Regions from separate parts of the Paenibacillus hodogayensis genome, predicted to be linked through region 2. Evidence: predicted binding sites of a transcription regulator. Region 2 holds the regulator's gene; the other holds the start of a gene.
The links. Region 2 encodes Rex, which represses fermentation and respiration genes when NADH is low (regulators of the CRP and FNR family bind a similar motif). Its sites were predicted from a motif close to TTGTGAAATATTTCACAA; they were not measured.
Positions count from the first base shown of each region.

Region 1: a site for Rex is predicted at 2,716-2,733, ahead of ABD796_RS27045 (DUF1641 domain-containing protein). Genes of this name have one in related genera too.

Region 1 covers NZ_BAAAYO010000013.1:185,786-194,423, forward strand. The annotation lists gene ABD796_RS27035 (YeiH family protein) at 1-864, shown strand, start outside; gene ABD796_RS27040 (NAD(P)/FAD-dependent oxidoreductase) at 936-2,114, opposite strand; gene ABD796_RS27045 (DUF1641 domain-containing protein) at 2,154-2,576, opposite strand; gene ABD796_RS27050 (ATP-dependent DNA helicase) at 3,204-5,603, opposite strand; gene ABD796_RS27055 (TrkH family potassium uptake protein) at 5,756-7,120, shown strand; gene ABD796_RS27060 (TetR/AcrR family transcriptional regulator) at 7,301-7,906, shown strand; gene ABD796_RS27065 (DoxX family protein) at 7,994-8,428, shown strand; gene ABD796_RS27070 (polysaccharide deacetylase family protein) at 8,573-8,638, opposite strand, start outside.
Region 2 covers NZ_BAAAYO010000006.1:458,174-466,811, reverse strand. The annotation lists gene panB (3-methyl-2-oxobutanoate hydroxymethyltransferase) at 1-204, shown strand, start outside; gene panC (pantoate--beta-alanine ligase) at 233-1,135, shown strand; gene panD (aspartate 1-decarboxylase) at 1,126-1,509, shown strand; gene ABD796_RS13180 (tetratricopeptide repeat protein) at 1,547-2,236, shown strand; gene dinG (ATP-dependent DNA helicase DinG) at 2,355-5,213, shown strand; gene ABD796_RS13170 (redox-sensing transcriptional repressor Rex) at 5,210-5,836, shown strand; gene ABD796_RS13165 (PadR family transcriptional regulator) at 5,990-6,316, shown strand; gene ABD796_RS13160 (FtsW/RodA/SpoVE family cell cycle protein) at 6,313-7,638, shown strand; gene ABD796_RS13155 (inorganic phosphate transporter) at 7,708-8,638, opposite strand, start outside.

The sequences.
Region 1 (8,638 bases), on a different contig from region 2:
ATCGCCGTCGCGTACCGGCATTTCCTGGGCTACCCGGAGCGGCTGCGGCCCGGCATCCAATTCGCCTCGAAAACGCTGCTAAGGCTCGCCATCGTCCTGTACGGATTGAAGCTGAACATCGCCGTCGTTGTCCAGGACGGCCCCGGACTGCTGATCCGAGACGCCGCTACGGTCGCGTTCGCCATTGCCGTCACTGTCTGGCTCGGCAAACGGTTCAAGGCCGATCCGGCGATTACGCTGCTGCTTGGCATCGGCACGGGCATATGCGGTGCGGCGGCGATTGCTGCCGTCTCGCCCGTCTTGGGCGCGAAGGACGAAGATACGGCGATCGGAGCCGGGACGATCGCACTGGCCGGCACCGTTTTCGCTGTCGGCTATACGCTGCTCCGTCCGTTTCTGCCGCTCGCCGACGTCGATTACGGCGCATGGTCGGGGCTCAGCCTGCACGAGATCGCCCACGTAGCGCTGGCTGCGGCACCCGCCGGGCCGGACGCGCTGGCCACCGGCTTGCTGGTCAAACTCGGACGCGTGCTTCTGCTCGTCCCGGTCTGTCTGCTGCTGCTCGCCTGGAAGAAGAGGAGCGGCACCGCTCAGCCGGACGCCCGCGTATCCTTCCCTTGGTTTCTGCTCGGCTTTATCGGCATGAGCCTGCTCGGCAGCTTTGTGCTCGGCGAGCGTATACCGGTCCCGGAACGATTCCCGGACGTTCTGGCAACCGTTACGACGCTGCTCTTGTCGATGGCGATGGTCGGACTAGGTCTGAACGTCAATCTGCAACAGCTGCGCACGAAGGCGCTGCGCCCGCTGCTGTCCATGACGCTGGCGTCCGTGCTGCTTTCGGCTTTGACCTATTTCTCCCTATGATTTTTATCCGGAATAAGAACAGGGCGCCTTCGCTAATGCGAGGGCGCCCTGTTCCTGTATCGGTATGGATATTAGTAAGCCAGCGAGAATACCCCTTTAATGTGGGACAAGTAGCGGATATTGCTCGCTTCTTTCATGAACGTAGCCGGGAAGCCTTTCAGCTTCGTTTTGTTGCCGCCGATCGTGCCGATCGCGTCCTTGCGGCCAAGGCTCGCAAGCGTACCGGAGAATACCGGCTCGAACGAATCCATCTTCGCACCGTTGAAGTAAGCGAAGATGTTGTAGCCGGCCAGTTCGCCCATTTGCCAAGCCAGCTGAGCCGTTGGCGGGAACGGACGACCTTCCGGACTCATAACGACGGCGCTGTCGCCGGCGAGGAATACGTCCGGATGCGACGTCGATTGCAGGTTTTCCGTAACGGTAGCGCGGCCGCGGTTAACTTCGATGCCGCAGTTCGCTACAACCGAGTTGCCTTGAACGCCGCCGGTCCAGACGAGCGTGCTCGTCTCGATCGAGCTGCCGTCTTTCAACGACACGGTCGTTGCTTGCATTTCCGTAATCGCTACGCCGGTCAGGAACGTAACGCCGCGGTTGGACAAGCTCGTTTGCGCGCGCTCGATCAGGTCAGGAGCAAAGCCCATCAGGATCGAAGGAGCGGCTTCGACGCAGTACAGCGATACTTCGCTGTTGTCCACGCCGTATTTGCGACAAAGACCCGGAAGCATGTCGGCGAACTCGCCGACCAGCTCGATGCCGGTCAAGCCGCCGCCGCCAACCACGAACGTGATGTCCGCTTTGTTGCCGGTTTGGCTGTAAGCTTGTACGCGGGACTCGACGTGAGCGCGCAGCTTGTTGGCATCGTTGACCGATTTCAGGATGAAGCTGTGCTCCTGCAGTCCCGGGATGCCGAAGAACGCGGTTTCGCTGCCGAGTGCGACGACGAGCGCGTCATATTTCAAGTAAGCGCCGGTAGCGAGCTTGACCGTCTTCTGATCAGGCGTGATCTCCAGCACGGTGTCGATCATCAGGTTGATTTGCTTGCCGCGCAGCAGCTTCTCGAGCGGGAGCGCTACGGCTTGTTCCGCCAGGTTGCCTGCCGCCAGACGGTGCAGCTCGGTAATGATTTGGTGGGTCGGAAAACGGTTCACGACCGTGATGGTCGCTTCCTCGGCAGTCATATGACTGCGAGCGCTCAATGCGGCCAGCAAGCCGCCGTAGCCGCCACCCAGTATTACGATTTGCTTAGACATACGGATCCTCCGTTCTGATTTCGGCGTTGCGTGTAGCGATTAGCCTTGTTTCTTGCGCTCTCCGAGCACTTCCAGGAACGCTTGCGCGTAACGGAGCGATTGCTGCACTTGCGGGTCTTTCAACATTTTGAGCAGCCCGAACAATCCGATCGTCGCGGACTCGGCTTGCGAACGGTCATTGGCCTCGATCGCTGCGGATGCAATTCCTTTGGCCTTCTCCGTGATCGGCTTGACGATCTCGTCCATGCCGCCCTTCAGATCTTCGATCAGTACGCGGTCGGTCGTTACGCTTTGAACGAAATCGTAAGCTTGCGTCATAAGCGTAACCATTTCTGCCAGCTTCGGCATGTTTTCGACAAGAACCGTCAGCGATTGCTGCACCTCGGGTTTCATCAATTGGTCGAGTACATCTTCCCGTGCAGCCGGAGCCAGAACCGCTTCTTGCGTAGTTGTTTCTGACATTAGTAAACGTCCTCCTTTGCGTGAAATAGAAGCCCGCCGAGTATCCCGATACCTGTTCAAGCAAGCAAGACGTACGTCTTCTTCCCACCATCTTTACAAATGCACAAAAGCGAGAAACAAGCTTGCGAATAACCGATAGTTGTTCCATTTTTCACAAGCACGACCTGATTGCGCACAGCGCATCAGGTCGCATGAATCGGTTATTCGGGAATAGATGTACGCGTCTTCCGTTATCCAAGAGCAGGGACAGGTTCGATACGAACCCTATATGCTCTCTATTATACCCCCCAACTGAAAAATAGGGAAAAATCAATTTTTGACATTTGTGAACATTTGGTGACATTAGCGGCCTGTCTTCGGGCATATTGTCCCGCTATGGCAATATTCCGTCCTTTTTCGCCAACTTTAGCCAAGAACGGAACCGATTCAACAAATTTCTTTCCGGCTTCGGCGTCTCACGGACGTCTTGGCGGGATGACGGCGCGCGAATGGTTCGATCTGGCCGACATGCATTTCCGTCACCATCTCCGGCAGCAGCTGGAACTGGAAGCAGCAGTAGGCGTACGTCCGCCGGACGGACCGTAACCCCAAGCGGCCTCCTTTTCCATAACAGCGGCTTCACTGGCTTCAACCCAGGGTTGTCCGGTCCATGACGGTCACCGGCTTCCATTCCTCCGGCAGCAGCGCCTCATAGTCGGGCCAGGCGAACCGGTCATCGGCCAGCACCAGAATGCCGTGGTCCTGCTCGGTACGAATGAGGCGGCCGCCGGCTTGCAGCACCTTGTTCATGCCGGGAAATTTATAAGCGTAGTCAAACCCGTTCTTGCCCGCTTCGTCGTAGTAGCGCCGGATAACGTCCCGCTCGCCTCCGAATTGAGGCAAGCCCACCCCGACGACGACAACGCCGGTCAACCGGTTGCCGGTCAGGTCGATCCCTTCCGCGAAAACGCCGCCCATAACCGCGAAGGCGAGCAGCGGTCGCTCGGCATCTTCCCGAAACGCGGCAAGAAACGAATCGCGCTCGTCTTCCGTCATGCCGCTTTGCTGCACCCGCACATCCCCACCGTTCCAGGGCGTCTCCGCAAACTGCTCGTACACGGCATTCATATATTCGTACGAAGGAAAAAACACGAGCATATTGCCGGGGCGTTCCGCAATGACTCTCCGCAGCATGGCCGCAATCGGCGTCTTCGACCGTTCGCGGTCGCGGTAACGGGTAGAGACGGGAAGCAGCAGCACATCGAGCTGCTCCTTGCGAAACGGCGACGGAATCGCCATCGCATAGTCCTCTCCATCTCCCCCAAGCGTATCGCGGTAATAGGACAAAGGAGTGAGCGTAGCCGAGAAAAACAGCTGCGACCGGTACCCTTTGCCCGCCTGCCTGAGCATCTCCGACGGATCGACGCATAGCAGCTTGACCCGCACGTCGCTGCGCTCCAGTTCCGCGTAGACCGCGTAACGTTCATTAAAATAACCGGCAACGCGGATATACGCCTGTGCGGCATAATAAGCATCAGTCAGCACCAGGCGGTAAGACGTCTCCCCCGCCCTCGTAAGCTCCGCTTCGGCTTGAACGACGAACGCCTCCAGCAGCGGCGGCAGCGACTCCGGAGCCCGCTCCAGGATAATTGCGTCCCCGCCGGTCATGCCCGTCGCTTTGCGAAGCGCGATAAACGCGTCATTGATCGCTTTTACTGCCGCATACAGGGCGGGGTTCGCCTCTCGGGTTTGCCGCTTCAACTCGAGGAATGGGGCTTTGGCCAGTACGGCCGAGTACATCTCCCTCGCCCGGTCGACCAGATTATGCGCTTCGTCCGCCAGTATGGCCGTTTGACGCTTCTGTTCCTCCAGCAGCCGTTTTAACGAAATGCGCGGATCGTACACGTAGTTGTAGTCGCAGATGACCGCATCGGCCGCGTAAGCGGCATCGAGCGAAAACTCGAACGGGCAGACGCGATGCTTGCGAGCATACGCCTCCACCACCTCGCGGGTCACGGCCGTCTCCGCCGACCACAGATCGGCCAGGGCGCCATTGATTCGGTCGTAGTAGCCGTCCGCGAATGGGCACGCCTCTTTATCGCAGCGAACTTCTTCCTGAAAACATACTTTTTCCTTGGCCGTCAGCGTAACCGAACGCAGGCAAAGTCCTTGGCCGCGCATCAGGCCAAGCGTCTCTTCCGCAGCCGTCCGCGTCGTCGTCTTGGCCGTAATATAGAAAAAACGTCTCAGCACGCCTTCTCCGATCGCCTTGACGGCGGGAAACAGCGTCGATATCGTCTTACCCGTCCCGGTTGGCGCCCGCGCGAACAACCTCTTCTTGTCTACCATCGATTTGTATGCGGCACCGGCAAGCTTGCGCTGTCCTTGCCTATAGCCGGAGAACGGAAACGCAAGCGCCTTAATGCTTTGCTCCCTCCGCCCCGCATGCGCCAGCTGCTGCCGGGCATACGGGTCGTACGCCTCCAGCACCTCCAGCACGAATCGCTCGAGCTCTTGGAAGGAATACGTCCGCTCAAACCGCTTGATTTCCTCCGTCGTACGCTGCACGTACGTGAGACGGACTCGGATCGAATTCAGCGATTCCGCCTTCGCATACAAGTAAGCGTAGCATTTGGCCTGCGCCCAGTGCACCGGGTACGTCTGCTCTCCGATCGGCTCCAGACTTCCCCCCGTAGACTTGATCTCTTCAAGGATAACTGCAGCGGCGGGAGGCGCGTCTCCGGCCACGAGCTCCCGAACGGCTTCGCGGGCCTCCGGCTCTCTGCCAGCTTCGCTTTCCTCCGTCTGCGTTCCGAATAGCAGGCCGTCGCAGCGGCCGTCGATCCGGTATAGGATTTCCCCCAGCGCAAGCTCGCCCTGCACGTATACTTCCATACGATCGGCTTCGCCATAGTTCCGCTGTATGGCGCGGTGGGCTTTCGCTCCCTCCGTCAGCGCCTCGCCGGTACGGAAGCCGCTCTCGATATGGCCGCTCCGGTACACGTGCTCCACCAACGGCCTTACCGCTATTTCCACGATTTCGGGCATAAGCCTCACCCGCCCCCAGATAAGTTGATTTCAGCATCCGGACAAAACATTTGTTCCCCTCTCCACTATACCACACCTCGGTCTCCCGTCTTTACAATTGGGGAAAGGAGCTATAGAATAGATCGCAAATCCTTATGCCGGGGGCCTTAATCATGCTTGGTCCATTCCAAAAAAGATTGAAACGGTTTCGGCCGAATCCTCCTCAGGTGCTGGCATTCGGCTTTATGATCATGATCGCCGTCGGGTCCGTCCTGCTTTCCTTGCCAGTTTCGTCCGCGAACGGTGTCGGATTGCCCTATATCGATGCGCTTTTCATGGCGACTTCGGCAACGTGCGTGACGGGCTTGTCCTTTTTCAATATCGGGGGCCATTTCTCCACCTTCGGCCAACTGGTGCTCCTGCTTCTCGTGCAGATCGGCGGTCTCGGCTTCATGACGGTGGCCACGCTGGCCGCGCTCGTATTCCGCAGACGCATCTCGTTCCGGGAGCGGCTGATTCTTCAGGAAGCGATGAACCAGTCGAACACGGAGGGGATCGTCCGGCTAATCCGCAAAGTACTGCTATACGCGCTTATTATCGAGGCGATCGGGGCGTTGGTTTTGGCGGTTCGCTGGATGTTCGAGATGCCCTGGGGGCAGGCGCTCTATTTCGGATTGTTTCACAGCATATCGATATTCAACAACGCCGGCTTCGACTTGTTCGGGATGTTCCCGGAGCGTGCGAGCAGCCTCATGCATTATGTCGACGACCCGATCGTCAACGCGGTCACGATGGGGCTCATCGTTCTGGGCGGAATCGGCTTCATCGTCATCTCCGATCTGCTCCAATATCGGCAGCACAAAAAGCTGACGCTGCACAGCAAAGTCGTGCTGACCGTATCAGGCGGGCTGATCGTGATCGGAACACTGGTCATTTTCCTGTTCGAGCTGACGAATCCGCAGACGCTTCAGCCGTTGTCGCCGATCGGCAAGGTGTTCAGCTCAATGTTCCAGTCCGTCACCGCCCGTTCCGCCGGTTTGAGCACGCTGGACACCGCCGACCTGCGGCAGGCGACGCAATTTTTTATCCTGCTGCTGATGTTCATCGGAGCGGCGCCAGGCTCCTCGGGCGGCGGGATCAAGGTCACGACGTTCGCCATCCTGATCGGAGCGATGGTCGCCATGGTGCGCGGCAAGGAAGACATCGTCCTGTTCCGCCATCGGATTGCCAAGGACCGCATATACAAGGCGATTACGTTTACGCTGCTGTCCTTCTTCCTGATCGTGCTGGCCGCCATGATCTTATCCACGACGGAGGAGTTTCCGTTCCTCGGCATTTTGTTCGAAGTGACCTCCGCCTACGGCACGGCCGGCATGTCGATGGGCTTGACGGCCCAACTGACAACATTCGGCAAAATCGTCATCATTCTGATGATGTTCATCGGACGGCTCGGCCCGGTTACGCTGGCGTTTACCTTGACGCCCAAAACCGAGAAGGAGCTATTCCGGTATCCGGAGGGCAAAATCACGATCGGGTAGCGAAGGGTTATCCGTTCTTGTACAAGGAAAAGAGGGCGTACGATACGACCGCGGAAAGAAGCGTCGTATACGTACGCCCTTATTGCGATCAGCCATTCGTAATGACCCAAGATTCGACAATTTTCATTTACAAACCAATGGTCGGTTTATATAATAGAGTGGAAAGGAGTTGAGCGGATCATGAAGCAAGAGGAACGACGTCAGCAAACGCTGCAACTGCTTCTGAGTACGGTCAAGGAGCTGATTCACGAAAAGGGCTGCGATGAGGTCAAGATGAGCGATATTATGGAACGCTCCGGCTTGTCCAAAGGCGCTATCTTTCATTACGTGAAGACGAAGGACGAGCTGTTCGCGCTTATTTTGCAGGAGAGGCTGGACGATATCGACGCCCGGTTCAACGAGCGGGTCGATCAAGAGGAAGAGAGGGAGTTCCAAGGACCTTTGAAGGAAATTACAAGAAAGCTCTCCGCCCTCGACGATTCGGAAGAAACGACCAATCAGATCATTTTGTATTTGTTGGGCAAAAGCTCCCAGCCGGTCGTCGCGGCCGCGCTGCGCGACTTTCACGAAAGCTCGTTTCAACTGGCCCGTCAATGGATCGTTACCGGGCAAAACCACGGCGTCATTCCGGCGGCGATCGATGCGGACCGGACAGCCGAGCTGTTCATTCTCGTTTCGCACGGCCTGCGTATGCGAACGGCGATCCAGGCCGGCACCCCGTCGTTCACGTCCGACGATTTTGCCGCTTTCTTGGCGCATACGCTGAATCCTCCCGCTTCGTCGTGAGGAAGGCTAGGCCAGTGCCTGTATACGAACGCAAAATCCGCCCAAAACCGCTTCAATTCGTGTAAAAAGAGGGAGGAAGCAGTCGAAATGGCTCCATTCTTCGTGCTATTATCCGTATTTTTCTTGCTGCGCCTGTCCGGCTTAGCCGGCTGGGACTACATGAACGACTCGCACGCCGCTCTGCAGGGAGCGGTAGCGGCCATGCTGCTGCTGACCGCGTCCGCCCATTGGGGCAAGCGACGGCCCGACCTGATTCGCATGGTGCCGCCGGCTCTGCCGAAGCCGGAGCTGATCGTCACCATTACGGGCGTGCTGGAACTCGCCGGAGCGGTCGGAATCTTGATCAGGCCTTTGTCATTCGCTGCATCGCTATGTCTCGCGCTGCTGCTTCTCGCGATGTTCCCGGCCAACATACGAGCAGCCCGGGAGAAGCTGACCATCTTGGGCCGGCCGACTCCGGGGCTGCTCGTGCGCTCCGTGTTGCAGGTTGTATTTATTGCCGCTGTCCTTTTGGCGGGATGACCGGCCAGCCGCGCGCGATCGGGAGCGATCGCGCGCTAGAGCCAGGTCCCGAATTGAACTGACGGCCTGACCCGGCTCGGAGCCGAGACTGACCCAATCCGGAGTAAGCCAGTGTATCCAAAAATGCGCATTCCTTTGCTGACTCTAAGAGAATAGCACGGTCTGGCAGCCGCCCTTCGCCTCTACCGTCTTTCCGCCCACATCAAGCCA
Region 2 (8,638 bases):
CACGACCTGCTTCAATACTCGTCCCCGGCGTATCCAAAAAAAATGGTTAAAACATACGCCAACATTGGAGACTCTATACGTAATGGCATCGCCGAGTATGTAAAAGAAGTCAAAAACCGCAGCTTCCCGGCGCAGGAGCATACGTTCCATGCCGACTTGGAAATTGCCGGACAATTGTACGGCAGCAAGCCGTCTGACGAATAATGGAGCGAACGGGGATGGAGAAAGCCGTATGAAGACCGTAGAAACGATTCAGGATATACGCCTGGCCTTGAAAGAAGCCCGCCGCGAGACGCTTCACGGCAAGCCGGAATGTACCGTCGGTTTCGTGCCGACGATGGGCTATTTGCACCAAGGACACCAAAGTTTGATCGAACGGGCGCGCAAAGAATGCGATATTGTCGTTCTGAGCATCTTCGTTAACCCGCTGCAGTTCGGGCCCAACGAAGATTTCGAGCGCTATCCGCGCGATAGGGAACGCGACCTCCGGCTTGCTTCGGAGGCCGGGGCCGATTTGGTATTTATGCCTGGTGTGACGGATATGTACCCGACTCCGATTCGAACCAAAGTGATTGTGTCGAATATTACCGAGGTGTTGTGCGGTTCGTCTCGTCCTGGGCATTTTGACGGCGTAGCCACTGTGGTGACGAAGCTGTTTCAGATCGTTCAGCCGGATAAAGCTTACTTCGGCATGAAAGATGCCCAGCAAATCGCGGTCATCGAGCAGTTCGTGGCGGATCTGAACGTTCCGGTAACGATCGTGCGCTGCGAGACGCTGCGGGAAGCGGACGGCTTGGCGATGAGCTCGCGCAACGTGTATTTGAACGAAGAGGAGCGCAAGCAGGCGGTTATTTTATCCGCTACGCTCGGACGGATCGACGGGTGGCTGACCGAGGAAGGCATGACGGTCGACCGGCTGAACGGACGAATCCGCGACCATATCGAGTCCGCGCCGCTGGCCCGGATCGACTATGCCGAAATCCGCACGTATCCGGGACTCGACTCCGTCGTCTCGATGGAGCAGTGGAACGGTTCGCAGCCGATTCTTGTCGCCCTGGCCGTCCGGTTCGGCAAAACCCGCTTGATCGACAATCGCATTTTTTTTCCTGAAGGAGGGGAACCGGCATGTTCTTGACCATGATGAAATCGAAAATTCACCGCGCCACCGTCACGGAGGCGAACCTGAACTATATAGGCAGCATAACGATCGACGAAGATCTGATGGATTTGGTTGAACTTTTACCTAATGAAAAAGTGCAGGTTGTAGATAATAACAACGGAGCGCGTCTCGAAACGTACGTCATTCCCGGCCCCCGGGGCTCCGGCGTTATTTGTCTGAACGGCGCCGCCGCACGCCTCGTTCACCCGGGCGATACCGTCATTATTATTTCTTACGCAATGATGACGCGCGAAGAGGCCCAAACGTACAAGCCGCGAATCGCCATCATGGGAGCCGACAACAAGGTCATCGACACGCTGAACGTCGAGACCCATTCCACAGTGATGTAACAGCACCGCGATTTCTCAGCCAAGGTGGGATCAGGTCATGTTGAAGCAGTTGTTCGCCACGATGAACGACGCGTTGGAGGATATCGTCCGTCTTTATCCGACGGCCGATGTCCAAGGGAAGCAGGATCTGCACAAGAAGCTGGACGTGTTGAAGTCGATGAGCGATTCGTTTATCGAGCATTGGCTGCATTTTGAAGAAAAGCTTTCCCGATTTCTGGAGTCCATGCCGCAGGCCGATAACGGCGAACAAGCGATTCCCGGCGAAACCGCCGTTCCAAACGCGGCAAGCGAAGCGGCACCGGCCCAGGAGCCGAGCTTGGAGCTGGACGAGGCGTCGGAGACGTTCAAGAAAGGGCAGGGCTATTTCCAACTGCTGATGTACGACAACGCCATTCGGGAATTCGCCAAGGCGGTTGAGCAGCAGCCCGATTTTCTGCTTGCGCGGCTGTACTTGGCCATGGGGCATATGCGGCTCGGCAATGATGTTGAAGCGTATCGGCATTTCCGATTGATTACGTCGATGACCGAGCAGCATCAAATGAAAGCTATCTCCTACAATGCCATGGGCTGCATTCAGGCCAAAAACGCCAATATGGAGCAGGCCCAGCAGCTGTTCAAGCTGGCTTACACGGCCGATCCAAGCAGCGTGGAACCGATGATCAACATGGGCATTTGCATGTCCCAGAACGGCTCCGTGAAGCTGTCGGGACCCGGATTTATTCATTAATGGCAAGACGAACCGGCCGGCAGGCAAACAAACATTCGGAAATCTTTCCTTCCCTTTTCGCCGCCTAATTTGGTATGCTAGAGAGGGAATCGTGAAGAAGGGATTGAAGAGAAGCCGGATGAGATATGCGGTAATCGATTTTGAAACGACTGGAGACCAACCTTCCGATGATATCATACAGGTTGGTCTTGTTGTTATAGAGGACGGAGCCATAAGCCGGCGGTATGCGTCCCTGGTCAAGCCCAATAAGGCTATACCCGAATTTATCGTACAACTGACAGGTATTACGGACGCCATGGTGGCGGACGCTCCGGCGCTGGAGGACGTGCTGTCCGACATGCTGCCGCTGCTGGCCGACAGCGCCCTGGTGGCGCATAATGCCGGTTTTGACCATATGTTTTTGCGCTACGCTTGCGAAAGAAGCGGTTATTTGCCGTTCGACGGCCGGGTACTGGATACGATTCCGGTGCTGCGGGTGCTGTTCCCCGGCTTGACCAGCCTGCAGCTGTCGATGGTCAGCGCGGCGTTCGGCCTGGAGCACGACCGTCCGCACCAAGCGGACAGCGACGCGGAAGCGACGGCCTTGATCTGGATCCGCTGCCTGGAGCGTTTCGACGAACTGCCGCTGATGACGGTGCAAAAAATCGCCCAATTGTTCGAAAGCGATCCCGGCGATCTCGGCTGGTTTTTTCAGGAAATGCGTCTGTATAAAGAGCAGCAGTCCGTGATCGATCCGGATACCGAACGCTACTTCCGGCAATACGTATTGAACGTCGGCGACTGGGATCAGGAGAAGCCCGCGCGGTCGGAGAAGGAAGACGAGACGATCGGCAAGTCCGAAACGTTCGATTCGTTCTACGGAAAAATCCGCGAAAATTTGCGCGAGCGATTCGAGCATTTCGAGGAACGAGAAGCGCAGCAGCAGATGATTATGGAAGTGGAGAGCGCCTTCGACGCCGGACGTCACCTGATGGTCGAAGCCGGAACGGGAACGGGCAAATCGCTCGGTTATTTGATTCCTTCGCTTTACTACGGAATCAAGGAAGACAAGAAGGTGATCGTCAGCACGCATACGATCAATCTGCAGGAGCAGCTTCGCGGACGCGATATCCCGCTGCTTCAGGACATTTTTCCGGTGCCGTTCCGCGCGGCGGTGCTGAAGGGGCGCAGCCATTATTTGTGCCTCCGCAAGTTTGAACAGAAGCTGTATAACCGGGACTTCGCCAGCGAGAAGGACGACCGGATCAGTGCGGCCCAGATGGTCGTATGGCTGAGCGAGACGAAGCACGGGGACGACGAGGAGCTGTATTTCGCGAATAGAGGGGCCGAGTTTTGGCAAACGGTCGCAAGCGATACGGACTCGTGTCTGAACCGGATGTGCCCTTGGTTCAAAAAATGCTTCTATCACCGGGCGCGCAACGAAGCGAATATAGCCGACGTCGTCATTACGAACCATTCGCTGCTGTTCACCGATATTCAGGCGGAAAACCGGCTGCTGCCCGCATACAAGCAGCTGGTCATCGACGAAGCTCACCATTTCGAGGAGGTCGCGAGCAAGCATCTGGGCATGGACCTGCATTACGGCTCCATGGTCAATACGCTGCTGTGGCTGTATAAGGATGCTCGGAGCGGGCAGCTGCCGTCCTTGCAGTTCAGGCTGGAGCGGGGCTCGGAGCAGAAAGCCGCGGAATGGAATGCGGCGATCGAATCGGTCTATCCCCGTCTGGCCCGCATCAAGGAAGAATGGGACAAGCTGACGGAGCTTCTGTTCCTGCTCATCGGCGAGCGGATGGACGTGTCGTCGGGGGAAACGGGGCAGGCCGTGCTGCGGCTAAAACCGGATTCGCTGCCGAAGTCGTGGAGCTCTCTGCAAGTGATCGAAGAAAATATTTATTTGGAAATAACGGAAACGGCGAAAAAGCTGGACCGGCTGGTGTCCGAGCTGAAGGAGGAAACCGACGAGTTTTCGACGAGCAGCGTCCTCACCGACTTGTCCGGCTCGGTCAAGCAGCTTGTCCGCCATCGCGACGTATTGCGGTTTTGCATGCGCATGCCGGAGGCGGAGCACGTCTATTGGCTGGAGGCTTCGCCTTACTACAAGAGCAAGTCGGTACAGCTGTTCGCCGTTCCGCTCGATGTCAGTCAATTGCTGAAGCAGCATTTCTTCGATACGAAGGACAGCGTCGTGCTGACGTCGGCTACGCTGACGGTGAACAAATCGTTCCAGTACAGCGCCTCGCAGCTCGGCCTGCAGCCGTTGTCCGACGAGGAGAAGGTAAAGACGGTACAGCTGCCTTCGCCGTTCCAATACCGTCAGCAGGCGCTGGTATTGATTCCGCGCGACTTCCCGAGCGTGAAAGGAGCGACAGCCGACGCGGCTTTCCTCGAGGCGCTGGCCGGCTCTCTGGCCGACGTGGCTGTGGAGACGAAAGGCCGGATGCTCGTTCTATTCACTTCGCACCGTATGCTGAAGCAGATTCACCCGGAGCTGAAGGAGCGGCTGAAACCGCATGCGATTCACGTGCTCGGACAAGGCGTGGACAGCGGCAACCGCAGCAAGCTGATCCGTATGTTCCGTTCTCATTCAGCCAGCGTTCTGCTTGGCACCAGCAGCTTCTGGGAAGGCGTGGACATTCCCGGAGAGGCGCTGACGTGTCTGGCGATCATCCGGCTCCCTTTCCAACCGCCGAATCATCCGCTCGTCGAAGCGAAGAACGAGCAGGTCAAGAAGAACAACCAGAATCCGTTCACCGCTTTGTCCGTACCGCAGGCGGTTATCCGCTTCAAGCAGGGCTTCGGACGGCTTGTACGGACCGCCCAGGACCGCGGAGTCGTTATTATTTACGATACCCGCGTGTTGGAGACGTCGTACGGCCGCAACTTTCTGTATTCGCTCCCGGGACCGAAGATCGAGCATATGAATACGCAGCACCTGGTTTCGAGAATATCCGATTGGATGGGAGGGGAGAACGGATGAAAACGCCCAAAATATCCGAAGCCGTCGTTCGCCGCCTTCCGGTATATTTACGTTACTTGAACGAGCTTTCCCGGCGCAACGTGCATATGGTGTCGTCGCAGGATTTGGGGCAGAAGCTCGATCTGAATCCGGCGCAGATCCGTAAGGATCTGGCTTATTTCGGCGAATTCGGCAAAAAGGGAATCGGCTACGACGTCGCATATCTGATCGAGAAAATTCGCCAAATCCTCAAGCTCGACCAGATCATTCCGGTCGCGCTGGTCGGCGCCGGCAATCTCGGACGGGCGCTCTGCAATTACAACGCTTATTTGAAGGACAATATGAAGATCGTCGCCGTGTTCGACAGTTTTCCGGACAAAATCGGGGTGCAGATCAATAACTTGACCGTGCTGCCGATGACCGAGCTGACCGAGACGATCCGCGAGCATAAGGTGCGCATCGGCATCATTACGGTTCCCGCCTTCGAGGCCCAACTGGTGGCAAACCAATTCGTCGAAGCCGGCGTGGAAGCGATTCTGAACTTTGCGCCGGTCATCATCAAGGTGCCGCCCGATATCCGCGTGCATCATGCCGATTTTACGACCGAGCTGATGAGTCTGGCCTATTACTTGGACCATCCGTAATCGGTCGAGACATCCGACGACTCCTGAACGCGCCCGCCGCGTCAGGGGTCATTTTTTCGTTAAGGATTGGACAAGGCGGTTCGCCTCGGATATACTAATACCTAGATTACATATGCATAGATTATCTAGGTGATCAAAAAGGAGAGTAGGCGTATGAGCAAAGAGCTGCTCAAAGGCAGTACCGGCACGATGATCCTGTCGCTGCTGGAGAGAACCGATCTGTACGGCTATGAGCTGATCAAGGAGCTGGAGCGCAAATCCGCCGGCGTCTTCGCTCTTAAAGAAGGCACGCTGTACCCGATCCTCCACGCGATGGAGTCGGAGGGGCTGGTGGAGGCATACTGGAACGAAGTTGGCGGGAGAAGGCGGAAATATTACAGGATTACGCCAAAAGGGAAAAAGCAGTCCGAGCAGAAGAAGGCCGAATGGACGACGTTCCGCAGCGCGGTCGATCTGGTGCTGGGGGAGGGTAGGGGATGATTCGCGATCATGAGCTTGTCCGCCGCTACTTAAACGCCGTATGTGCCCAAATTCGCGCCAGGGAGGTTCATCGGGAAATCCGCAGCGAGCTGGAACACCATCTGGAAGAATTGATTCAGGAAAGGGAACGGGTCGGGGAGAGCCGCGACGATGCGGTACGGTTTGCGATCGGCCAGATGGGCGATCCGGTGTCGGTAGGGAAAGGGCTGCACCAGATCCATCGGCCGAAAACGAATTGGGTGCTGCTGATCGGGGTATTCGTCTTTGCAGCCATCGGTATTATGGCCATGTACGCCGTTCAGGAGGGCTTGCAGAACACTCGGCTCGGTTCGGCAATTTCGTTGCTGAAGTATTCGGTTACGGTGATGGGCGGCCTGCTGCTGGTAATCGCCCTCTATTTTTTCGACCACCGCAAGCTGCGGAACTTCTCCTGGGTGATCTATGCGGCAACGATGGGCGTCATGCTGATCGAGAGCTGGAAAAGTCCGGTTAACGGAAGCCTTTCTTATATCAGCTTAGGACCGGTGAATGTGGATGGGGTGTGGATCGGAACGTTTTTGCTCGTCATTGCCGCCGCCGGTATATTGAGCGACCGGGAGCGTAAACCGTATTTTTGGCCGATTGTCACTTTTGCGCTGCTGCTGGCTCCGTCGTTGCTTATAGCCGGTTCGGCGAGGCTTCCTTGTCTGCTGCTCTATGTCGTCGCTTTATACGCAATGACCGGCTCCTTGACGCGCAGCTGGGCCAAAACGACGCTGCATATTGCGCTGCCGGTTGTACTGGTCGCCACCTTCTCATTGGTCGGGTATGGTCCGAATGCGCTAAGCTTTCGTCTGGAACGGTTCGGCGCCTTCTGGGACCCGTCCCGCGACCCGTTCGGCTCAGGCTACGTGTATAACCAAATCCGACTAGCGTGGGAATCGGCAGGGTGGCAGGGAAACGGCTTTGCGAAGCCGCTTCCGACTCTTCCGCACATTCACGCTGACTACATCTTCGTCTATTTGGGGTATAACTTCGGCTGGCTGGCCGCAATCGGGCTTGGCGCCGCCTTTGCGGGATATGCCTGCTGGCTTATTCGCTCGGCGCTCCGGGTCCGGGATCGGTACGGTAAAATCCTTATGGTCGGCATCGCCTCTTTGCTCGGCTTGCAGACCGGCTACAGCTTGCTCATGTCGCTGGGGGCCGTTCCTTTGATGAGCATACCGGTTCCTTTCATCAGCTACGGGTCCAGTCATTTTATCGCGGAAATGATTGCCGTCGGCTTGGCGCTATCGGTATACCGACGAAAATCTATGATATCCGGCTCCGCATTGTCAGCATAACCCGGAGCTTCCGACGACGGAAAACGAAAAAAAGGCGGGGGAGGCGTCCCCCGTCTTTTTGCACATGTTTTAAAAAATCGAAAAAATCAGCTTGTACAGCACGTAAGCAAGCGCCATGCTGATCGGAATCGTGATGACCCAAGTCATAATCATGCGGCTGACCGTGCCCCACTTGACATCCTTGAAGCGGATTACGCTGCCCGTACCGATGATGGCCGAGGTGATGACGTGCGTCGTCGACAAAGGCTGACCGATTGCGGTCGAGGTTTGGATAATAATCGATGAGGTCAAATCGGATGCGAATCCGTTGACCGGCTCGATTTTCATAATCTTCTTGCTGACCGTTTTGATGATTTTCCAGCCGCCGATCGAAGTGCCCAAGCCCATCGCCGTCGCCGCGCTGATTTTTACCCACAACGGAACGTCCAGCCCTACATGGTAGCCTCCGGCCACCAAAGCGAAGACGATGATGCCCATCGCCTTCTGCGCGTCGTTGCCGCCGTGCGAGAACGAGAGCAGACCGGCCGACACGACCTGAAACGAGCGGAATATCCGGTTCAGCTTGGAACGGGACTTGTTTCCGCTGATCAGAATGAGATATTTGATAATCCACATAATAATAAAACCGGCCGCGAAGGCAATAATCGGCGATAAAATCAAAATTTTAATGATACCCAGAAAACCGCTCCAATTGAGTGAATCGCTTCCGGCGCCGGCGATAACCGCGCCGCCCAATGCCCCGATCAACGTATGAGAAGAAGAAGATGGAATGGCATAATACCAAGTGAACAGGTTCCACGCGATGGAGGCGATCAGGGCGACCATGACGATTTTGGCGCCATTGTCGATTTCCGCCGGGTTGGCTATGCTTCCTCCCACGGTTTTGGCCACTTCGGACGATAGAATCGCTCCGATAAAGTTCAGCACCGCCGCATAAAGCACGGCGAACCGGGGAGACAACGCTCTTGTGGATATCGAGGTGGCGATGGCGTTGGCGGTG